4 regions of the Kitasatospora sp. NPDC057936 genome follow, and region 4 is predicted to be linked to each of the others. Evidence: riboswitches for the same ligand, from Rfam matches in the RefSeq annotation. Region 4 holds a riboswitch; each other region holds the start of a gene.

Region 1 (5,388 bases), on a different contig from region 4:
CGGCGAGGCGCTCCAGGCCGAGATGGTCGGGAAGGTCGGCGAGGGAGATGATCCGCTCGCCGTCCGGGCCGGCGACGCAGAACAGGTCGATCGGCCCGAGGTGCTTCTCGGCGGTGTCGACGAGCGCGGCGACGTCGCTGGGGCGGCGGACGTCCCCGCCGACGCCGACGACGGGGCAGCCGGGCCGGTCGAGTTCGCCGGCGAGGTCCTCGGCGACGCCGGCCCGCTGGTCGGCGATCAGCACTCCGGCGGCGCCGGCCGCGGTGAACCGGCGGGCGAGGTCGGCTCCCGACCCGCCGTCGAGTACCGCGATGACGACGACTGCCCCGGTGACCCGCATGGTGCGCTCCTCCCTGTGGGCGGTCCGCACTGACGCCCACGATTTCTGCCGAGGATCGTAGGCAGGTCCTGACCCTCCGCAACAGGGGTTACCCCTCAGGTGACCAGGCTCACGCCTGCCCACCGTCCAAGAGCTGTCCAAAACCCGTCCACGCACTGTCCACGGGCCGTTCGCGGGGCGTTGAGGAACGGTCCGCGGGTCGTTGACGATCCGGTCACTCACCGTAGATGGCGGGGTGCCCCCGACCCACCGGATACGGTCGTCCCATGCCAGTTCAGCCCGACGCCGCCCGCCCGCCGCTCTTCACGTGGGAGTTCGCCGCCGACCCGTACCCGGCGTACGCGTGGCTGCGCGAGCACGCCCCGGTGCACCGCACCACGCTGCCGAGCGGGGTGGACGCCTGGCTGGTGACGCGGTACGCGGACGCGCGGCAGGCGCTGGCGGACGGCCGGCTGTCGAAGAACCCGGCGCACCACAGCGAGCAGGCGCACCGCACCGGCCGGGTCGGGATCCCGGGGGAGCGGCAGGCGGACCTGATGACGCACCTGCTGAACATCGACCCGCCGGACCACACCCGGCTGCGCCGCCTGGTGTCGAAGGCGTTCACGCCGCGCCGGGTGGCCGAGTTCGAGCCGCGGGTGCAGCAGCTCACCGACCGCCTGATCGACGGCTTCGCGCAGCGCGGTTCGGCGGACCTCATCCACGAGTTCGCGTTCCCGCTCCCCATCTACGCGATCTGCGACATGCTCGGCGTGCCGGCCGAGGACCAGGACGACTTCCGTGACTGGGCCGGCATGATGATCCGCCACGGGGGCGGCCAACGCGGCGGCGTGGGGCGGGCGGTGAAGCGGATGCGGGCGTACCTGCTGGAGCTGATCCACCGCAAGCGGGCGGACCTCGGGGACGACCTGATCTCGGGCCTGATCCGGGCGAGCGACCACGGCGAGCACCTCACCGAGAACGAGGCCGCCGCGATGGCGTTCATCCTCCTGTTCGCCGGCTTCGAGACGACCGTCAACCTGATCGGCAACGGGACGTACGCGCTGCTGCGCAACCCGGAGCAGCGCCGCCTGCTGCAGGAGTCGGTGGCGCGGGGCGAGACGGCGCTGCTGGAGACCGGGATCGAGGAACTCCTGCGCTACGACGGTCCGGTGGAGCTGGCGACGTGGCGGTTCGCGACCCACCCGCTGACCATCGGCGGGGTGGACATCCCGGTCGGCGACCCGGTGCTCGTGGTGCTGGCGGCGGCGGACCGGGATCCGGCCAGGTTCTCGGACGAGAACACCCTGGACCTGGCCCGGGCGGACAACCCGCACCTGGGTTTCGGGCACGGCATCCACTACTGCATCGGCGCCCCGCTGGCCAGGCTCGAAGGCCGGTCGGCGCTGGCCACGCTGTTGTCCCGGCTGCCCGATATCGCGCTGGCGGAAAGCCCGGAGAACCTGCGGTGGCGCGGTGGCCTGATCATGCGCGGATTGCGCGAACTTCCGGTCGAATTCAGTCCCGAGAGCCGTTCACCGCACGCGCTTCCCGACGCTCCGACACACTGACGGGACGTCGCGAACCGGTACGGATCGGCCGTATGAACACCCATCAATCCGGACAAACAACCGCCGTTGGTAGGCGATCGACCACGTGCCGTAATTTCTGTGTGATGTCTGCGATATGAGCTTGTGATTGGTCTGAGGATCTGTCTACTCTCCCTGGAGTTCGCAGCTGCGGACCCCGAGTGCGGAACGCCGAGTCCTGCCCGCCGCGCCACGGGAAACCGACCAGAACCCTGGGCAGGGGCGGGGGAACCAGGTTTGTTGCCGTTCCTCCACGGCTTGGGGTGAAGCCGCCCGAGCGGAATCGTTTCCGCAGACGGCGGCCGGGCCACCTCCCGGTCCGAACCCGACAGCTCACCTCGCAGGCGTGCGGAGAGGGACCCCTTCATGCTGTTCGTTGGAACCGGTCGTCACCGCCGTCGCACCCAGACCGAGAAGGCCATCGCCGTCGCCGGAGTGGCCGGCGTCGGACTCGCGATGCCGATCCTCACCGCCACCGGCGCCTCCGCCGCCCCGGCCTCCGCCTGGGACTCCGTCGCCCAGTGCGAGAGCGGCGGCGACTGGGGCATCAACACCGGCAACGGCTTCTACGGCGGCCTGCAGTTCACCTCCAGCACCTGGAAGGCCTTCGGCGGCACCGCGTACGCGGCGCAGGCCAACCAGGCCTCCAAGGGCCAGCAGATCGCGGTGGCCGAGAAGGTCCTGGCCTCGCAGGGTCCGGGCGCCTGGCCGGTCTGCTCGAAGAAGGCCGGCCTGTCGAAGGGCGGCGCCCCCGCCGCCGTCGACACCTCCGACGCCAAGCCCGCCGCGCAGCAGCACTCCCAGCCGGTGCAGCAGCAGCCCGCGGCGAAGCCGGCCCAGCCGAAGCCGGCTCAGAAGCCCGCCCAGCAGCAGTACCAGCAGCACACGCAGCAGGCCCAGCAGCAGCCGCAGGCCCCGGGCTTCTCCGGCAAGGCCGGCTGGGACGCCGACGCGAAGGTGTACTGGTACCAGAACAATGGCACCTGGTACTGGACCAGCCACCAGGGCGTCTACCAGCAGTACGCGGGCCAGGCCCAGCAGCAGGCCGCCCAGCAGCAGTACGCCCAGCAGCAGGTCCAGCAGCAGTACGCCCAGCCGCAGCAGCAAGCCCCCCGCGCCGCCGTCGCCCCGCAGGGCGGCCACGACTACACCGTCCACGCCGGTGACACGCTGTCGAGCATCGCGTCCGCCCAGGGTGTGCACGGCGGCTGGCAGTCGGTCTACGACGGCAACCGCGGCACCGTCGGCGGCGACCCGAACCTGATCCTGCCCGGCCAGGTGCTGCACCTCGGCTGACGCCGGCCGGAACCGGTGCGACACGCCACGGAGGGGGCCGACCCCGGATCGGCCCCCTTCGTCCGCTTCCGCCCCTTTTCCCGGGGAGCCCAGGTGAACTACCGGTAAGTAGCCCGGCCACACGCTGAGACGGGACCGAGGTCGGCGTGGCCCCGGGACCACGTGCGGTTAGGCTCTGGTCGTAACGACTCCGCAATCATCCCGCCGGCCGCACCACTGGTCAGCGGGACCCTGCTTCCGCAAGGAGATGCCTCGTGCCGTCCATCGATGTCGTCGTAGCCCGTGAGATCCTCGACTCGCGTGGCAACCCCACGGTCGAGGTCGAGGTCGGCCTCGACGACGGCAGCACCGGTCGTGCCGCTGTCCCGTCGGGTGCCTCCACCGGCGCCTTCGAGGCGCTGGAGCTCCGCGACGGTGACAAGAACCGCTACTTCGGCAAGGGCGTGGAGAAGGCCGTCCTGGCCGTCATCGAGCAGATCGGCCCGGAGCTGGTCGGCTACGACGCCACCGAGCAGCGCCTGATCGACCAGGCCATGCTCGACCTGGACGCCACCCCGGACAAGTCCTCGCTCGGCGCCAACGCCATCCTGGGCGTCTCGCTGGCCGTCGCGCACGCCGCCTCCGAGGCGAGCGACCTGCCGCTGTTCCGCTACCTGGGCGGCCCGAACGCGCACGTCCTGCCGGTCCCGATGATGAACATCCTCAACGGCGGCTCGCACGCGGACTCCAACGTCGACATCCAGGAGTTCATGATCGCCCCGATCGGCGCGGAGTCCTTCTCCGAGGCCGTCCGCTGGGGCGTCGAGGTCTACCACACCCTCAAGGGCGTCCTGAAGGAGCGCGGCCTGTCCACCGGCCTCGGCGACGAGGGCGGCTTCGCGCCGAACCTGGACAGCAACCGCGAGGCCCTGGACCTCATCACCGAGGCCATCCAGAAGGCCGGCTACGTGCCCGGCCGCGACATCGCGCTGGCCCTGGACGTCGCCGCCTCCGAGTTCTACCAGGACGGCGCCTACCAGTTCGAGGGCAAGGCCCTCTCGGCCGCGGAGCTCATCGAGTACTACGCCGGGCTCGTCGCCGCCTACCCGCTGGTCTCCATCGAGGACCCGCTGGACGAGTCGGACTGGGACGGCTGGAAGGCCATGACCGTCAAGCTGGGCGACAAGGTCCAGCTGGTCGGCGACGACCTGTTCGTCACCAACCCGGCCCGCCTGGCCAAGGGCATCGAGACCGGCACCGCCAACGCGCTGCTGGTGAAGGTCAACCAGATCGGCTCGCTGACCGAGACCCTGGACGCCGTCGAGCTGGCCCAGCGCAACGGCTACCGCTGCATGATGTCGCACCGCTCCGGCGAGACCGAGGACGTCACCATCGCCGACCTGGCCGTCGCCACCAACTGCGGCCAGATCAAGACCGGCGCCCCGGCCCGCTCCGAGCGCGTCGCCAAGTACAACCAGCTGCTGCGCATCGAGGAGATCCTCGACGACGCCGCCGAGTACGCCGGCCGCGGCGCCTTCCCGCGCTTCCGCTCCGCGGAGTAATCACGCTCTGCGGAGTAATCAGCACGGTCGCTCCGCGGAGCAATGAGCACAGCCGCTCGGCGGAGTAGTACGCACAGCGAGCACGAGGGCTGAACACCTCCGGTGGTGCACGCCTGACCGGTGCCCCGCCGTTCACCCCGTAGGGTGGACGGCGGGGCACCGTCGCGACCAGGAGGGGAACGGGAGATGGCTGGCTGGAGGATCCCGGGCTTGGCGGCCCGTCCTCGCTTCACGAGCCGGGCGACCGTCCTCGTCCTGGTGCTCTGCTCGCTGGTGGCGATCCTCGCCTACCCGACGCGGCAGTTCATCTCCCAGCGCGCCGAGATCTCCGCCCAGCGGGCGAAGGCCGAGCACGCCCGGCAGCAGGTCGAGCAGCTGCGCCGGGACAAGGCCCGCTGGCAGGACCCGGAGTACGTCAAGGCGCAGGCCCGTGCCCGGCTGCACTACGCGATGCCGGGGGAGACCCCGTACATCGCGGTGGATCCGGCCGGAGCGGGCGCCGCCCAGTCCTCCGCCGCCCCGCCCGCCCCCTCCGACGGCACGGCCGGCGGCGCGGTGAAGGCCGCCAAGCCCTGGTACTCCAGCGTCTGGGACTCGGTGGACGCCGCCGACACCGCGGCCCTGGCCCCCATCGCGCCGTCGA
Region 2 (5,388 bases), on a different contig from region 4:
ACGAACTGCGCACCCCGCTGGCCTCCATGCGCACCAACGTCGACCTGCTCATCCGCAGCCAGGAGTCCGGCCGCCCGCTGCCCGAGGCGACGCTCACCCGGATCCTCGGCAACATGAAGGCGCAGATGACGGAACTCTCCACCCTCATCGGCGACCTGCTCGAACTGTCCCGCCCCGCCGACGCCCGCGGCGCGAAGCCACTGCCCGTCGTCGCCCTGCACGACATCGCCGCCCGGGCCGTCGAACGGGCCGAACTGCGCGGCCCCGGCCTGGTGTTCGGCGCCGACCTGACGCCCTGGTACGTACGCGCCGATCCGCACGCGCTGGAGCGCGCGGTGATCAACCTGCTGGACAACGCGGTGAAGTTCAGCCCGCCCGGCGGCCGGATCGGCGTCTCGCTGGCGGACGGCGAACTCGCCGTCCGCGACGAGGGCCCCGGCATCGCCGCCGAGGACCTCCCGCACGTCTTCGACCGCTTCTGGCGCTCCCCGTCCGCCCGCCAACTGCCGGGATCCGGCCTGGGGCTGGCGATCGTCGCCCGCACGGTCCGCGCGGCCGGCGGCGAGGTCGCGCTCGCACCGGCCGGCCCGGACGGCGGCACCGTCGCGACCGTCCGGCTGCCGGGCGCGGCCACACCGCCGCCGGAGACGCCCCCGCCGGCCGGCGCCGGCCGGAGCTGAGGCCCGCGACGAGAACGGGGGGCGGGAAAACAGCGACCGGCCCGGCCCACGAGGAGTCCTCGTGGGCCGGGCCGGTCTGGGCGTGTCCCGCGCCCATGTCCGCCGGTGCGGCGATCACCCGGTCGAGCGGTCACCCGACATGACCATCCCGGACGATCGTTTCGCCCCGCACCTACGGTGGTCCGTCATCCCCGAAGGGGGGAGCTCAGAGCGCGACGCCGTGCGCCCGGAGGTAGGCGACCGGGTCGATGTCCGAGCCGTACTCCGGCCCGGTGCGGATCTCGAAGTGCAGGTGCGGGCCGGTCACGTTGCCGGTGGCACCGGACAGGCCGAGCTGCTGGCCGACGGTCACGGACTGGCCGACCGTCACGCCGATCGAGGACAGGTGCGCGTACTGCGCGTACTTGCCGTCGGCGAGCTGGATCTCGACCTCGTTGCCGTAGGCACCACCGTTGTCGGCCTTCACCACGACGCCGTTGGCGACGGCGCGCACCGGGGTGCCGGTGGAGGCGACGAAGTCCTGGCCGGTGTGGTGGCCGGAGGCCCACATCGCGCCGGCGACGCCGTAGGCCTCGCCGAGCACCGGGTTGGCGAGCGGGGCGACGTAGCCGGAGGCGGCGGCGACCGGAGCGGCGGCCGGAGCCTGCGCGGGCTGGGCCACGGTGGCCTGGACCTGCACCTGGGCACCCGGGGTGGTGGCCTCGGTCTGGACCTGCACCTGCGGCTTGGCGGCCGGGGCGGCGGGCTTCTGAGCGGGAGCGGCCGGGGCGGCCGGGGCGGCCTGGGCCGCGATCGCGAGCGACTGACCCGGGAAGATCAGGTTCGGGTTGGCGCCGACCACGGAACGGTTGTGCGCGTACAGCGCCTGCCAACCGCCCTCGACGTGCTTGGCGTCGGCGATCTTCGAGAGGGTGTCACCGCTGACGACCCGGTAGGAGGCGTCGCCCTGGGCGGCGGCCGGAGCGGCCGGGGCCGAGGCGGCGGCGACCGGAGCGGCGGGGGCGCCGGGGGCGGTGTGGGCCTGGGCGCTCATCGCGGTGACGAGCGGGAGGGCGAAGGAGACACCGGTGACGGCGGTCGCGATGCCGATGCGGGCGGCGCGGGGCAGGGTGATACGACGAGCCTGAGCAGGCATGGAAGTTTCCTCTCCGACGCCTGCGAGGTGAGCTGTCGGGTTCGGGCTGGAGTTGCCCGGCCGCATGCGCGGCTTCACCCCGAGCCGGCCCTGGAACTTCCGCGCAAACAGCGCGAATTCCGGTCCGGCGACTTACCTGTGGGTCCCCCGCTCCTGCCGTACAGAGTTCAGTGCGAGCCACCGGGCAGCGGCAGGACTCGGCGTTCCACCCGGTGGATCCGTCCGGGCTGGCCGGTCGGTCGCTGAACTAAAACTCATCCGTCCGGGTGAAGCAATGTCGATCTCTTGAACCCGCAACAACCCCACCCGCGACGATGACGCTCCGAATGATCCGGAATACGGTGCGTGCACAATCCATTCACTGCCCGCAGCGGATCAACGACCCTCCGCCGACGAGCCGACCCCTCCGTGACCACGCGATCACCCACCGCACCCCCCGGACGCACCACCGGTGACCCTTGTCACGTGCACCCCGCCGGGCGGAGGATCGGGCCGTGGCCACAACCAACGCCGGCTCCTTGCGCCTGGGCACCGCGCAGGGACGCTGGGTCCTCCTGGCAACAGTGCTCGGCTCCAGCATGGCGATGCTCGACGGCACCGTGGTGAACGTCGCCCTGCCCCGCATCGGCACCGACCTCGGCGCCACCCTCGCGTCCCTGCAGTGGACGCTGAACGCCTATCTGCTGACGCTCGCCGGGCTCATCCTGCTCGGCGGCGCGCTCGGCGACCGCTACGGCCGGCGCCGGGTCTTCCTGCTCGGCGTGGTCTGGTTCGCCGTCGCCTCCGCGGCCTGCGCCGCCGCGCCGAACATCCAGGTGCTGATCGCCGCACGCGCCGTCCAGGGCATCGGCGGGGCGCTGCTGACGCCCGGTTCGCTCGCCATGCTCCAGGCGGTCTTCCACCCGGACGACCGCTCGGCCGCGGTCGGCCTGTGGTCCGGCCTCGGCGGCGTGTCGGCGGCCGTCGGCCCGTTCGTCGGCGGCTGGCTCGTGGACGGCCCCGGCTGGCGCTGGATCTTCCTGCTCAACCTGCCGCTCGCCGCCGCCGTGATCGCGGTCGCCACCCGCTACGTCCCCGAGAGCCGGGACGAGAGCGCCACCGGCCGCTTCGACGTGCTCGGCTCGGTGCTCGCCGCCCTCGCGCTCGGCACCTTCACCTACGCGCTGACGGCGGGCGGCGAGGGCCTGTCCCCCGTTGTCTGGGTCACCGGCGTGCTCGGGCTCGTGCTCGGCGCGGCCTTCATCGTCGTCGAACGCCGCGCCCCCGAACCGATGCTGCCGCTCGGGCTGTTCTCCTCGCGGCTGTTCACCGCCGTGAACCTCGTCACCCTCTGCGTGTACGCGGCGTTCAGCGGCGTCTTCTTCCTCCTGGTCGTCCAGCTGCAGATCGTCGCCCGCTTCTCGCCGCTGGTGTCCGGCCTGGCCCTGGTGCCGATCACCGTGCTGATGCTCGCGCTGTCCTCGCGCGCCGCGCGGCTCGGCAAGCGGATCGGCCCGAGGATCCCGCTGACCGTCGGCCCGCTGCTGTGCGCCGCCGGGGTGCTGCTGATGCTGCGCGCCGGCGCCGGCTCCTCCTACTGGGCGGACGTCCTGCCCGCCGTCACGGTGATGGGCTGCGGCATGACGCTGCTGGTCGCTCCGCTGACGGCGACCGTCCTCGCGGCCGTCGAGGTGCGGCACGCGGGCATCGCGAGCGGGGTCAACAACGCCGCCGCCCGCGCGGCCGGCCTGCTCGCGGTCGCGGCCCTCCCGGCCCTGGCCGGCCTGAGCGGCGACGCGTACCGGGTGCCGGCCGCGGTCGACAACGCCTTCCACACCGCGATGCTGATCTGCGCCGGGCTCCTGACGGCCGGCGCGATCACCGCGTTCGCGACCATCCGCGGCAACGTGCTGGCCCCCGAGGACCACCCGGTCGCGGAGCCGGACACCGAGTGGTGCTGCGGCACGACCCCGCCCCTCGACCCCGGCCACGTCCACACGCACGAGGGCCCCGCCACCGGTCCGGCAGCAGGGCCCTCAAAAACCTGACGCTGCGTCAGAGAATGTCACCGGGGGCATACTTGGCCGCCTCCGGGTAGGCCGCGGCGACGGCCTCGACCAGACGGACGACCTCGGCGACCTGCGCACCGGCCGCGCCGGTGAACGAGAGCCGGTCGGCCAGCAGCGCGTCCAGCGCGGCGCGGTCCAGCGGGATCCGCTCGTCGGCGGCCAGGCGGTCCAGCAGCTCGTTCTCGCGGGCGCCGGCGCGCATCGCGAGCGCGGAGGCGACGGCGTGCTCCTTGATGACCTCGTGCCCGGTCTCCCGGCCGACGCCCGCGCGCACCGCGCCCATCAGCACCTTGGTGGTGGCGAGGAACGGCAGGTAGCGGTCCAGCTCGGCCTCGACGACGGCCGGGAAGGCGCCGAACTCGTCGAGGACGGTCAGGAAGGTCTCCAGCAGACCGTCGAAGGCGAAGAACGCGTCCGGCAGCGCGACCCGGCGCACCACCGAGCAGGAGACGTCGCCCTCGTTCCACTGGTCGCCGGCCAGCTCGCCGGTCATCGACGCGTAGCCGCGCAGGATGACGGCCAGGCCGTTGACGCGCTCGCACGAGCGGGTGTTCATCTTGTGCGGCATCGCGGAGGAGCCGACCTGGCCCTCCTTGAAGCCCTCGGTGACGAGCTCGTGGCCGGCCATCAGGCGGATGGTCTTGGCCAGGCTGGACGGCGCGGCGGCGAGCTGGACGAGGGCGGTGAGCACCTCGAAGTCCAGCGAGCGCGGGTAGACCTGGCCGACGCTGGTGAGCACGTTCTCGAAGCCGAGGTGCCCGGCGACCCGGCGCTCCAGCTCGGCCAGCTTCTCGGTGTCGCCACCCAGCAGGTCCAGCATGTCCTGCGCGGTGCCGACCGGGCCCTTGATCCCGCGCAGCGGGTAGCGGGCGATCAGCTCCTCCAGGCGGCGGAAGGCCACCAGGAGCTCGTCGGTGATCGACGCGAAGCGCTTGCCCAGCGTGGTGGCCTGCGCGGCGACGTTGTGGGAGCGGCCGGCCATGACCAGCTCGGAGTGCTGCGCGGCCAGGCTCGCCAGGCGCACCAGCACGGCCACCGTGCGGTCGCGCACGTGCTCCAGCGACTGGCGGACCTGCAGCTGCTCGACGTTCTCCGTCAGGTCCCGCGAGGTCATGCCCTTGTGGATCTGCTCGTGCCCGGCGAGCTCGCTGAACTCCTCGATGCGGGCCTTCACGTCGTGGCGGGTGATCCGCTCACGGGCGGCGATCGAGCCGAGGTCGACCTGGTCGATCACCCGCTCGTAGTCGGCGACGGCGTTCGCCGGCACCTCGACGCCGAGGTCCTGCTGGGCCTTCAGGACGGCGAGCCACAGGTGGCGCTCGAGGACCACCTTGTGCTCGGGGGACCAGAGCTGGGCCAGGGTCGCCGAGGCGTACCGGGAGGCCAGGACATTGGGGATCTGGGGCTTCGCGCTCACGCTTCGCAAGCCTAACAGCCGAGGTCACGCCCACTGCAGCCGACGGCGCGCTACGCCCGTAGAGCCCTGGCGCTACTGCGCGCCGCCCGTCCGGCCTGCCAGCACCGG
Region 3 (5,388 bases), on a different contig from region 4:
TCGAGGGCTTCACGGCCGCGATGCGCACCGTCCTCGGGCGGACGCAGGAGGAGGCCGAGGAGCTGGTCCACCACACGCTGTTCAGCGTCGAGGGCGGGCACGCGGCGGCGGGCGCGCTGCTGGACAAGGGGTGCACGGCGATCGTGTGCGGCAGCGACATGATGGCGCTCGGGGCGATCCGGGCGGTGCGGCAGCGGGGGCTGTCGGTGCCGCAGGACGTGTCGGTGGTCGGCTTCGACGACTCGCCGCTGATCGCCTTCACCGAGCCGCCGCTGACGACGATCCGCCAGCCGGTCGAGGCGATGGCGACGGCGGCGGTGGACGCGCTGCTGGAGGAGGTGGGCGGGAACGCCGCCCAGCGCGGGGAGTTCATGTTCCAGCCGGAGTTGGTCATGCGCGGCTCCACGGGGGCCTGCGCGCGCTGAGGCCGGTGACGGCCGTGTGAAGGGCCCCGGAGGGCGGTTGCTCTCCGGGGCCCTTCGGCGTGCCGTGCCGGGCTGTGCTGGGCTTGTGCTGTGCTGTGCCGGGCTGTGCTGTGCTGTGCTGGGCTTGTGCTGCGCCGTGCTGGGCTGTGCCGCGAGTGCCGTGCCGGGCCGGGGTCAGCCCTCCTGGACGGTCGGGCGGTCGGCGGTGACGCGGTGGCCGTCGGCGGCGTCGCCGGTGCGGGTCTCGGTGCGGCGACCGCGGGCCAGGTAGTCGCGCAGGATCAGTTCGACGGCGTCCTGGGGACTCTTGGTGCCGGAGAGCATCATCGCGTCGATCGCGAGGTTCGCGTCGAGCGTGACGGTGACCTGGGCCATGGGTGACTCCTCCTCGGGTGCAGAGCAGCAGCATGCCCGCTGGGCCGGGGTTTGACCACGCGAATGCTCCGATGCGCGGAGCCGCGGGTGCGCGCCGGGGGGAGGCGGCACGGACTTCGGAGGCGGGTACGCCGAAGCCCCGGGGAGAGCGACCAGTCTCTCCCCGGGGCGGTGGGCGGGTGACAGATGACAGATAACAGATGATGAAATCTGTTATCTGTCATCTGTTCGCTGTCATCCGCGATCCGTCACCCGTCCCCGGCGGGACGGTTCCGGAAGGATCCTCAGACGCGGCCGGCGAAGTCCGGCGCCCAGTTGGCGATGGTCTGCAGGCGGACGCCCGAGCTCGGGTTGGCGGCCTCGACGTACTGGCCGCCGCCGATGTAGATGGCGACGTGGTAGACGCCGGAGTCCTGGCCGTTGTTGGACCAGAACAGCAGGTCGCCCGGCTGCAGGCTGTCCAGCGAGACGTGGGTGCTCGCGGCGGCCTGGTCGTTGGCGACGCGCGGGATGGAGATGCCCGCGGCGCGCAGCGCGGCCTGGGTCAGGCCCGAGCAGTCCCAGCCGCCGTTGCCGGTGCCACCGTAGACGTACGCCTGGCCGACCTGCGCCTTGGCGAAGCTGACCGCGGCGGCCATCGAGCCGGTGACGGCCGGGGCCGGGGTCTGCGCCTGGGCGGAGGGCTTGGCGGCGGGCTTCGAGGACGGCTTGGCGGCCGGGGTCTGGGCCTCGGCGGCCGGCTGGGCGTTCACGGCGTTCCCGGCGGAGGACTGGCCCGGCTTCTGCGAGCGGTCGAACCAGTTGAAGTCACCGGACTGGCCGGCCGGAGCCTGGGCGGAGTCGCCGAAGGACAGGTGCTGGCCCGGGTAGATGGTGTCCGGACCGTCGGTCAGGGTGCCGCGGTTCAGCTCGTACAGGCGCTGCCAGCCGCCCTTGACGTTGTGCTTGTCGGCGATCGTGGACAGCCAGTCGCCGGCCACGACGGTGTAGTCCGAGGCACCGGCCTGGGTGGTGCCGCCCTGGGTCCAGTCCTGGCGCTTCTGCGCCCAGGTGCCCTTGGCGGAGTCGGCGGCGGCCGGGGCCTGCGCCTGGTCCTGCGCCGGGGCGGCGGGCTTGGCGGCGGGCTTCGGGGCCGGCTTGACGGCCGGGGCGGCCGGGGCGGCCGGGGCGGCCTTCGCGGTGCTCGCGGCGGCGGAGGTGTCGACGGCGGCCGGGGCGCCGCCCGCGGTCAGGCCGGCCTGGACGGAGCACACGGGCCAGGCGCCGGGGCCCTGCGAGGCGAGGACCTTCTCGGCGACGGCGATCTGCTGGTCCTTGGTGGCCTGGTTGGCCTGCGGGGCGTACGAGGTGCCGCCGAAGGCGGCCCAGGTGCTGGAGGTGAACTGCAGGCCGCCGTAGAAGCCGTTGCCGGTGTTGATGCTCCAGTCGCCGCTGCTCTCGCACTGGGCGACCTTGTCCCAGGTGGCGACGGAGGCGGCGGAGGCGGTGCCGGAGGTGAGGCAGGGGATGGTGAGGCCGACGCCGGCGACGCCGAGGGCGGCGATCACGCGGCGGGTGCGGCTGGACAGGCGAGTGCCGTTGGTGGGCAGCATGAAGACGCGGTCCTCTCCCACGCCTGCGAGGTGAGCTGTCGGATTCGGGCCGGAGTTGCCCGGCCGCGCTGTGGCGCGGCTTCACCCCTAGCCCAGGACCGTTCCGTGGATCGGTCCGGGGCGACTTACCTGTGGGTCCCCCGCTCCTGCCGTGGTGCGTTTTCGCGCTTCCAGCGCACCCGACGGCAGGACTCGGCGTTGCGGATGTGCTGGGTCCGTGTGGTCACGAACGGGGAGCACGTTAAGCAGACTTAAGTACGAACTGCAAATACCTGTGATGCGCATCACGGATTATGGAAAGCCACCAAAACTTTCCTTCTCCAAGATCGAAAATGATCGTTTTCTCGCAATAAACCTGCGGATGTGCACAACTGGCAGGTTCTCAGGAATCGCATGACGGACGGTCATCCGATCGCAAACAATCACAGAACGGACATCTCGCGCATTCGGCTCTTAATTCCCTTACGCCGCAAGCCGAAAGGGCCCGGAGCGTGGTCGCTCCGAGCCCTTCCGTACGCGTTGTCGGCGGTTACTCGCCGGCGGCCTCCCCGGTCGCCCCGGAGGCCGTCCCGCCGGCCGCGTGGGCCGCGCGGGAGCCCTCGGAGGCGGCCTCCGCCGCCTCGGCCTCGGCCTGGGCCTGCGCGGCGGCCAGGGCCTCCGCGGACGGCGCCGGCAGCGCGGCCAGGTACAGCGAGGCGATGAGCTGGCCGACCGTCTGGTAGGCGCCGAGCGGCGCGGCGGACGGGCAGCCGGTCTCCTCGGCGGCCGTGGCGAGCAGCTCGGAGTCCGCCTCCGGGCCGATCACCAGCGGGGCCAGCGCGGGGCGCTGCGAGCCGGTCTCCTTGAGGTGCGCGACGGCGGCGGCGACCGAGCCGGGCACGTCGAGCGCGGCGGGGACGACCGGGACGGCCAGGCGGGCGGCCAGCAGCACGCCGGTGATGCCGGCGGCGGCCGCGGCGTCCTCGCCGCCGACGGTGGTCAGCACGACGCCGTCCGCGGCGGTCGCGATGGCGAACAGGCGGGCGCGGTCGGCGCGGGCCAGCCCGGCCTCGGACAGGCGGACGTGGACGGCCTCGGCCAGCAGCGGGTGCGGGCCCAGCACGTCGGTGACGTGCGCGCCGTACTCGGCGGCGAGTGCGTGGAGTTCGGGCAGGAAGTCGTGCGGGCCGGGCACCAGGGGTACCAGGATCGGTGCCGGGACGCCGGCCTCGGCGGCGGCCGCCAGCAGCTCGCCGATGCTGCGCTCGGTGCCGTCCGCGCCCTCGGTGCCGTCGCCGGGGAGGTAGCCCACCGCGGTCTGGACGCCGTTCTGCTCGCTGCGGACGATCGAGAGCAGCTCCTCGACGACCGAGCGGGACTCGGGCCCGGCGGTCGCGGGCACGGCGAGCACCAGGGCCGGGGAGCCGGACGGGATCTCGGGGCGCTCGGGGCGACGGTGGCGCCCCCGCGCACGGGAGCCTGGAGTGCGAACGGGCAGTGGCGCGCCCGGGATGGCTGCGGTGCTCATGGCGGAGATCGTAGGACATCGGCCCGTCAGGGCTGCAGTCGGCTGCCGTGCCGGTTTCGCGCGAGCGTGGTGTGCGCGGCGCGCGGAGCTCTCGCGTGCGCGGGTCGATGAGCGGTCATTAGGTCATATTCCGGACATACCTGGCCCAACCCCCGCGCGTCCGCCGGTATCTCCTGGAGACGTGTCCGGTGGGGCGTCACGTTGCACCCGTGGCGCGTGAGATGTCTCACAGTCGACGGGCGGTCTGACGGAGGGTCACGAGTGCGCGACTCCCGGCTTTCGAAGATCAACATTTAGCGGGGAGCCGCTCACGGCCGGTTATCGGAAGCGGGCCGGTTCGGTCGGCTATGTCCGTTTACGTACCGTCAGGAGAAGGGTCCGTGAAGAGTTCAGGTCGGCCGGTGAAAGGCCTCGTGCACCTGCACCGTCTCGTGCTGATGCACGTGCACAAGGGCTATCATCGCGTCAAGTGAGGCGTTGTGCCGGGCTGGTACGGGGCCGGCCCGTTCGTTCGGCGGGTGCCGGGGGCGCCGCGCTGGACCGCAACTCCGGGGCTCTTCGGGAGACTTCTATGCACGACTCGCACGAATCGCAGGAACTGGGCGGCTCGTACGGTCCCTACAACGGGATGGCCGCCACCGAGCTGGAGGGAGTGGTCTGGCAGAAGAGCCTGCACAGCAACTCCCAGGGCAACTGCGTCGAGTTCGCCGCGCTGCCGGGGGGCGACGTGGCGATGCGCAACTCGCGCTTCCCGGACGGTCCGGCGCTCATCTACACGCGGGCCGAGATCGCCGCGATGCTGTTGGGGGCCAAGGACGGGGAGTTCGACCACCTGTCCGCCTGACCGGACGTCCATCCGGCCGTTCACCGGGCCATCCGGCCGTTCACCGGGCCGTCCGGCCGCTTCACCGGACGTCCGTCGGTCCGGCCACGGCTCCGCACCAGGAGCCATCGGGGGGCCGTCGTGGGTGCTGACACCACGGCGGCCTTTGTCTTCTCCGCGGGCTCGGCCCCGCGGTCGTCCGCGCGGTTCGTCACGCGCTCGGTCACATGCTCGGTGGTGTGCCTCTTCGCGGGCTTCTCCACCGTCCGGTGCGCTGCTGTCCCGCGTAACGCTGCCCCGTGCACTGCTGTCCGGTGCACTGCTGTCCCGCGCACTGGCGGCCCGTCGGCCGTCGGGGGCGCACTGGTCGTCGCGGGTGCGCTGCGGGGGGCCGGTGGGTCTCCGGCGCGAGCCCGGCGAGGGCGAACTACCGCTTCTTCCCGGGGTTTCGGTCCTCCCGGGGTGTCCATCGATCCGGGGACGCGTGCCCGCGCTGCGGGGGTGCGTGCCCGTCCGCCGCTAGGCGGAGCGCCGGTGCCGGCCACCGAGTTCGGGGGTCGCGGCCTGCGCGTCGGCTTCGAACAGCGCCCAGACGACCTTGCCCCCGCCCAGCGGGTGCCAGCCCCAGGAGTGGCTGAACGAGTCCACCAGGTGCAGCCCGCGGCC
Region 4 (5,388 bases):
GGCTCGCGGAGGACGATCCGGCCCTGCTGGACCAGCTGCTGGCGATCCCGCAGGTGCACCTGGTGGTGGACGGCTACAACGTGACGAAGACCGGCTATCCGACGCTGCCGCTGGAGCAGCAGCGGCTGCGGCTGCTGGGCGGGCTGGCGATGCTGGCCCAGCGCACGCAGGCGGAGGTCACGTGCGTGTTCGACGGGCAGGACCTGGACGTGCCGGTGATCATGGCACCGCCGCGCGGGGTCCGGGTGCGCTTCAGCCGGACCGGCGAGACGGCGGACGAGCTGATCAGACGCCTGGTGCGGGCCGAGCCGCAGGGCCGTCCGGTCGTGGTGGTCTCCGCCGACCGGGAGGTCGCGGAGGGCGTGCGGAAGGCCGGCGCGCGCCCGGTCGCCTCGGTTCTGCTGCTGAACCGGCTGGCGCGGCCCTGATTCCGTGCCGATGGGGATGACGGCCGCTCAGCGTCCGGTTTGCGGTGATGTGCGGATTCGGTGAAGCGGCGTGGGGGCTCGGAGTTCACGCCTTTGGGGGAGTGGCGCAATGCCTGGATGTTCACTAGGGTCTGGCGTCAAACCTATTTTCCGGATTTCTCACCCGAACCGGTGAGTCCATGGAAGAAGGAGCAGGTCCCTTGGCCTCCCACCGCCGTCCCAAGCAGCCGAGCCGCGCGCGGGTCTCCGTGCTCACCGCTGCTGCTGCGACCGCGGTCGCGCTCTCCGCCCAGGTGGCCGCGCACGCCGCGCCGCAGCCGAACAAGACGGATGTCAAGGCGCAGATCGACGAGCTGCAGCAGGAGCAGGAGCAGGCCGCCGAGAAGTACAACGGCGCCAAGGAGCGGGCCGACCAGCTGCGCAAGCAGGCCGACCAGCTCCAGGACCAGGTGGCCCGCGGCCAGGAGCAGATGACCCAGCTTCAGACCGGCCTCGCCGGCGTGGCGGGCGAGCAGTACCGCACCGGCGGCATCGACCCGTCCGTCCAGCTGATGCTCTCCTCCGACCCGAACAACTACCTGGCCAAGGCCTCCAGCGTGCAGCAGGCCACCGCCACCGAGACCGACGCGCTCAAGGGCCTGCTGGACCAGCAGCGCCGCCTGGACCAGGAGAAGGCCGAGGCCGCCGCGGTGCTGGCCTCCCTGGACTCCACCACCAAGGACCTGAACCAGTCCAAGGCGGACGTCAACGCCAAGCTCAAGCAGGCCCAGGACCTCCTCAACTCGCTCAGCGCCTCCGAGCGCGCCGCGCTGAAGGCCCAGCAGGCCCAGGACGACCGCGCCTCGCGCGGCACCGACCGGGTCGACCTGAGCAGCCTGCCGCCGGCCAGCGGCTACGCGGCCGTGGCCGTGGCCAAGGCGATGAGCAAGCAGGGCTCGCCGTACGTGTGGGGTGCCGTCGGCTCCAGCACCTTCGACTGCTCGGGCCTGATGCTCTGGTCGTACGGCCAGGCCGGCGTCTCGCTGCCGCGCACCTCGCAGGAGCAGGGCCACTACGGCACCCGGGTGCCCTCGCTGGACCAGGCGCAGCCCGGCGACCTGGTGATCTACGGTCCCGACATGCACCACGTCGCGATGTACATCGGCAACGGCATGGTGGTGCACGCGCCGCACACCGGCGACGTCGTCAAGGTGATGAAGGCCGACGCGATGCCGATCAACACCATCCGCCGGGTCTGACCCCCCGACACGCCGCGGGCCGGCGCGACGGCCCTGTGATCCGCGCCACCTCCCGAGCAGGGGTGGCGCGTTCGCTTGAGCGCGTTTCCCTGCGTTTCGCCGCGTTCGCGTGACAAGTGATCAGCCTTGCGTGCTGCTGCGATCACCTTCTGTCATCTTCACAAAAGAACTTGGTTATTCTTCCGCCTTTTTTCTGACAAGGATTTGAACCGATCACGGTTCAGTTACTAGGGTCGTGACCCGGACCACCGCACTGTCGATCGCCCAGCCAGGGTGGCGGCGGTGGTTCCCGCCGAGTTCGTGAAGCAGCGGGACGGGTCGAAGCGACCGTCCGACAGGGGAGCCCAGTGACAGGGGGCGCTGTGGAGCGGAGCCGGGGAACCACGTTCCTCCGGGGTGAATCGGCGCCAGGTCGGCCGGTGGAACGGCCGTGAGGCGTCGTAGGGCATGCTTCCGGCCCGAACCCGTCAGCTCACCCGGTAGGCGGACGTAGGAAGAAGGAGTCCGCCTTCGTGGCGTCCCATCGTCGTCCCAAGCCCGCCGGCCGTGCCCGAGTTTCCTTCCTGACCGGAGTTGCCGCGGCAGCCGTCGCCCTCTCCGCGCAGTCCGGCGCCCACGCCGACCCCGCGCCGACCAAGGACCAGGTCAAGGAGCAGGTCGACCAGCTCAACGAGCAGGCCGAGGTGGCGACCGAGCAGTACAACGCCGCCCAGGCCAAGCAGCAGGAGCTGCAGAAGCAGGTCAGCGGCCTGCAGGACCAGGTGGCCCGCCAGCAGGAGCAGGTGACCGACCTCCAGGGCGGCCTCGCCCAGATCGCCGGCGAGCAGTACCGCAACGGGGGCATATCCCCGACCGTCCAGCTGATGTTCTCGTCCAAGCCGGACAACTTCCTCAGCCAGGCCGACGCCCTGAACCAGGCCGGCAGCACCCAGAAGGGTCAGCTGAAGGAGCTCCAGGACCAGCAGCGCAAGCTGGACCAGGACCGCACCGAGGCCCAGGGCAAGCTCGCCGAGCTGGACGCGACCACCCAGCAGCTGAAGGCGTCCAAGGAGCAGATCCAGGGGAAGCTGACGGCCGCCCAGAACCTCTTCAACACCCTGTCCGAGCAGGAGCGCCAGGCCATCAAGGCGGCCGAGGACAAGGCCGCCGCCGATGCCAAGGCCAAGGCCGACGCCGCGAAGGCCCAGCAGGCCGCCGCCGACCGCGCCTCCCGCGACAGCAGCCGCACCGACCTCGGCTCGGCCCCGTCGTCCTCGCCGGTCGCCAAGCCGCCGGCGGCGGGCAGCTCGCGCGGTGCCGCCGCGCTGTCCTACGCCGCCACCAAGATCGGCAGCCCGTACGTCTGGGCCGCCACCGGCCCGAACTCCTTCGACTGCTCGGGCCTGATGGTCTGGGCCTTCGACCAGGCCGGCGTCTCGCTGCCGCGTACCTCGCAGGAGCAGGCCGGCGCCGGGACCCGGATCGGCACGGACCTCTCCCAGGCCCAGCCCGGCGACCTGCTGATCTTCTTCAACGACGCCCACCACGTCGGCATCTACGCCGGCAACGGCCAGGTGCTGCACGCGCCCAAGCCGGGTGCGAGCGTCCGCTACGAGGCGGTCACCAACATGCCGCTCTCGTCCATCGTGCGGGTCTGATTCCCCGCTCGGCTTCCCGCAGGCCCGGCCCTCCTCCCCGGAGGTCCGGGCCTGCGGCGTTTCCTTTCCTCGGACTGATGTCCGATTCAGGGTCAAATATTCGGGTTGGGAGGGGTTTGGACTCGGTTGCCCGGACTCGCTAACGTCTGCCACCGGACTCCCGCTCCAGGACCGCCCGCTTGGGTGCGGCGGCGGGACCGGTCCGCAGGATTGGAGCAGCCGCCGCCATGCCCGTGCACCGCCGTTCCCAACTGCTCGCCCGTGCGCTGGTGCTGACCGCGGCCGCCACCACCGCCCTGGGCGTCACGACGGGCGGCAGCGCCCAGGCCGCCCCCGGCTCCCCGGACGCGCCCAGCCGCAAGGACGTCAAGGCGCAGGTCGAGCAGCTGTACAACGAGGCCGAACAGGCGTCGGAGAAGTACAACGCCGCGCAGGAGGCCCAGCAGCGGCTCCAGGGCGAGACCACCGTCCTCCAGGGCGAGATCGCCGCCGCCCAGGACCAGCTGAACCAGCTGCGCGGCGACCTCGCCACCGTGGCCGGCGCCGAGTACCGCTCCGGCGGCATGGCGCAGACCGTCCAGCTGATGCTCGCCACCGACCCGGAGGGCTACCTCGCCCGCGCCCGGACCCTCGACCAGGCGACCGAGCGGCAGAACGAGACGCTGCACGAGCTGGTGACCCGTCAGCGCGGGCTCGACCAGCGCCGCACCGAGACCGCCGCCAAGCTCGCCGAGCTGGACCAGGCCCGCCGGACGCTCGCCGACAGCAAGCAGGAGATCCAGCAGCGGCTGGCCAAGGCCCAGCGGCTGCTCAACAGCCTGGGCGCCGCCGAGCGCTCCCGGATGGCCGCGCAGGACGCCCAGGAGGCCGAGCAGCGCGCCACCCGCGGCACCGACCGGCTGGACCTCGGCACCACCCCGCCCGCCTCCGAGCGTGGGGCGGCGGCGCTCGCGGCGGCGGTGCGGATGATCGGGTCGCCGTACGTGTACGGGTCCACCGGCCCCCGCGCGTTCGACTGTTCCGGTCTGATGTACTACAGCTGGCGGCAGGCGGGAGTGAGCCTGCCGCGCACCTCGCAGGCCCAGGCCTACGCCGGCCAGCGGGTGAGCCTGTCCGAAGCGCGACCGGGAGACCTGGTGATCTTCTACCGGGACATGCACCACGTCGGCATGTACGCCGGCGGCGGGGTGATCGTGCACGCCCCGTACCCGGGGGCCAGGGTCCGGTACGAGAGCGTCAATGCGATGCCCGTCGCGGGGGTGGTCCGGCTCTGAGCCCGACCCCGTCCGGACCGGACGCGATACGGCCCTGCGTGCTGTCCCGGCGAGGCGCCCTGCTGCTCGCCGCCGGAGGGCTGACCCAGCTGTCGCTGCCGCCCGTCGCCCCCGCGGTGGCCGGCCGGGGGCTCGGCGGGGCGGACGAGCGGACCGAGGTGGCGGCGGTGCTGGACGAACGCGCGCGCGAGCTGTCGGCCACCACCGGACTGCCGCTGACCGCCGGCTACCGCAACCTCGTCGTCTCCCCGGGCACGGACCCCGGCCGGCTGACCGTCACGGCCGACCTGGACGTCCGGGTCGCCGGCTACGACGAGTACCCCGCCGTCTACCCCCGCCGCCTCACGCTGACGCGGGCCGACGGCTGGCGGGTCGAGCGCGAGGACGCCGCGAGCGGGCCGCCGGCGCTCTGGGACTTCGGGACGGGACGGTCCGCGCGCGGCGCGCAGTGCCTGGTGCTCGGCCTCGCCGCCGGACCGGACCCGGCCGGGCCGGTCGCGATCGGCGACCGCGCCGTCCCCGCGGTGAGCGCGGTCTGGGGCACCGGCTGGGCGGGCCGACTGCTGCTGGAACTGCCCGCCACCGAGCCGCAGTTCGCCCGCCTGCTGGAGGCCGATCCGGCCGGCTGGACGGGCATGGCGGCGGTCACCGTGGCCGCCCCCGGCGCGCCCTCGCACACCCCGGCCGACCGGGTGCTGATCAACCCCGAGGCGTTCGGGCGGCTCAGCGACTTCGGCCGCCAGGTGGTCGTCACCCACGAGACCACCCACGTCGCGACCCGGGCCGACACCCGGGCCTGGACGCCGCTGTG

The links. Region 4 has a riboswitch for cyclic di-AMP ahead of ACFVU9_RS18935 (NlpC/P60 family protein). Riboswitches for the same ligand answer to the same signal wherever they lie in the genome.
Region 1: it holds a riboswitch for cyclic di-AMP, as region 4 does, so the genes downstream of both, ACFVU9_RS40125 (transglycosylase family protein) here and ACFVU9_RS18935 (NlpC/P60 family protein) in region 4, are expected to answer to the same signal.
Region 2: it holds a riboswitch for cyclic di-AMP, as region 4 does, so the genes downstream of both, ACFVU9_RS37460 (peptidoglycan DD-metalloendopeptidase family protein) here and ACFVU9_RS18935 (NlpC/P60 family protein) in region 4, are expected to answer to the same signal.
Region 3: it holds a riboswitch for cyclic di-AMP, as region 4 does, so the genes downstream of both, ACFVU9_RS06580 (transglycosylase family protein) here and ACFVU9_RS18935 (NlpC/P60 family protein) in region 4, are expected to answer to the same signal.

What each region holds. Positions count from the first base shown of each region.
Region 1 is NZ_JBHVPD010000121.1:6,304-11,691, reverse strand. Features, by position in the region: gene ACFVU9_RS40135 (SDR family NAD(P)-dependent oxidoreductase) at 1-340, opposite strand, end outside; gene ACFVU9_RS40130 (cytochrome P450) at 607-1,890, shown strand; cyclic di-AMP (ydaO/yuaA leader) riboswitch at 2,101-2,269, shown strand; gene ACFVU9_RS40125 (transglycosylase family protein) at 2,275-3,204, shown strand; gene eno (phosphopyruvate hydratase) at 3,459-4,745, shown strand; gene ACFVU9_RS40115 (septum formation initiator family protein) at 4,956-5,388, shown strand, end outside.
Region 2 is NZ_JBHVPD010000103.1:1,798-7,185, reverse strand. Features, by position in the region: gene ACFVU9_RS37465 (sensor histidine kinase) at 1-680, shown strand, start outside; gene ACFVU9_RS37460 (peptidoglycan DD-metalloendopeptidase family protein) at 886-1,815, opposite strand; cyclic di-AMP (ydaO/yuaA leader) riboswitch at 1,818-1,998, opposite strand; gene ACFVU9_RS37455 (DHA2 family efflux MFS transporter permease subunit) at 2,310-3,842, shown strand; gene purB (adenylosuccinate lyase) at 3,850-5,280, opposite strand; gene ACFVU9_RS37445 (MarR family winged helix-turn-helix transcriptional regulator) at 5,353-5,388, opposite strand, start outside.
Region 3 is NZ_JBHVPD010000008.1:13,974-19,361, reverse strand. Features, by position in the region: gene ACFVU9_RS06590 (LacI family DNA-binding transcriptional regulator) at 1-425, shown strand, start outside; gene ACFVU9_RS06585 (hypothetical protein) at 600-800, opposite strand; gene ACFVU9_RS06580 (transglycosylase family protein) at 1,085-2,413, opposite strand; cyclic di-AMP (ydaO/yuaA leader) riboswitch at 2,400-2,559, opposite strand; gene ACFVU9_RS06575 (hypothetical protein) at 2,922-3,899, opposite strand; gene ACFVU9_RS06570 (DUF397 domain-containing protein) at 4,471-4,743, shown strand; gene ACFVU9_RS06565 (ATP-binding protein) at 5,242-5,388, opposite strand, start outside.
Region 4 is NZ_JBHVPD010000032.1:77,442-82,829, forward strand. Features, by position in the region: gene ACFVU9_RS18925 (NYN domain-containing protein) at 1-428, shown strand, start outside; gene ACFVU9_RS18930 (NlpC/P60 family protein) at 629-1,666, shown strand; cyclic di-AMP (ydaO/yuaA leader) riboswitch at 2,015-2,168, shown strand; gene ACFVU9_RS18935 (NlpC/P60 family protein) at 2,179-3,303, shown strand; gene ACFVU9_RS18940 (NlpC/P60 family protein) at 3,531-4,577, shown strand; gene ACFVU9_RS18945 (hypothetical protein) at 4,616-5,388, shown strand, end outside.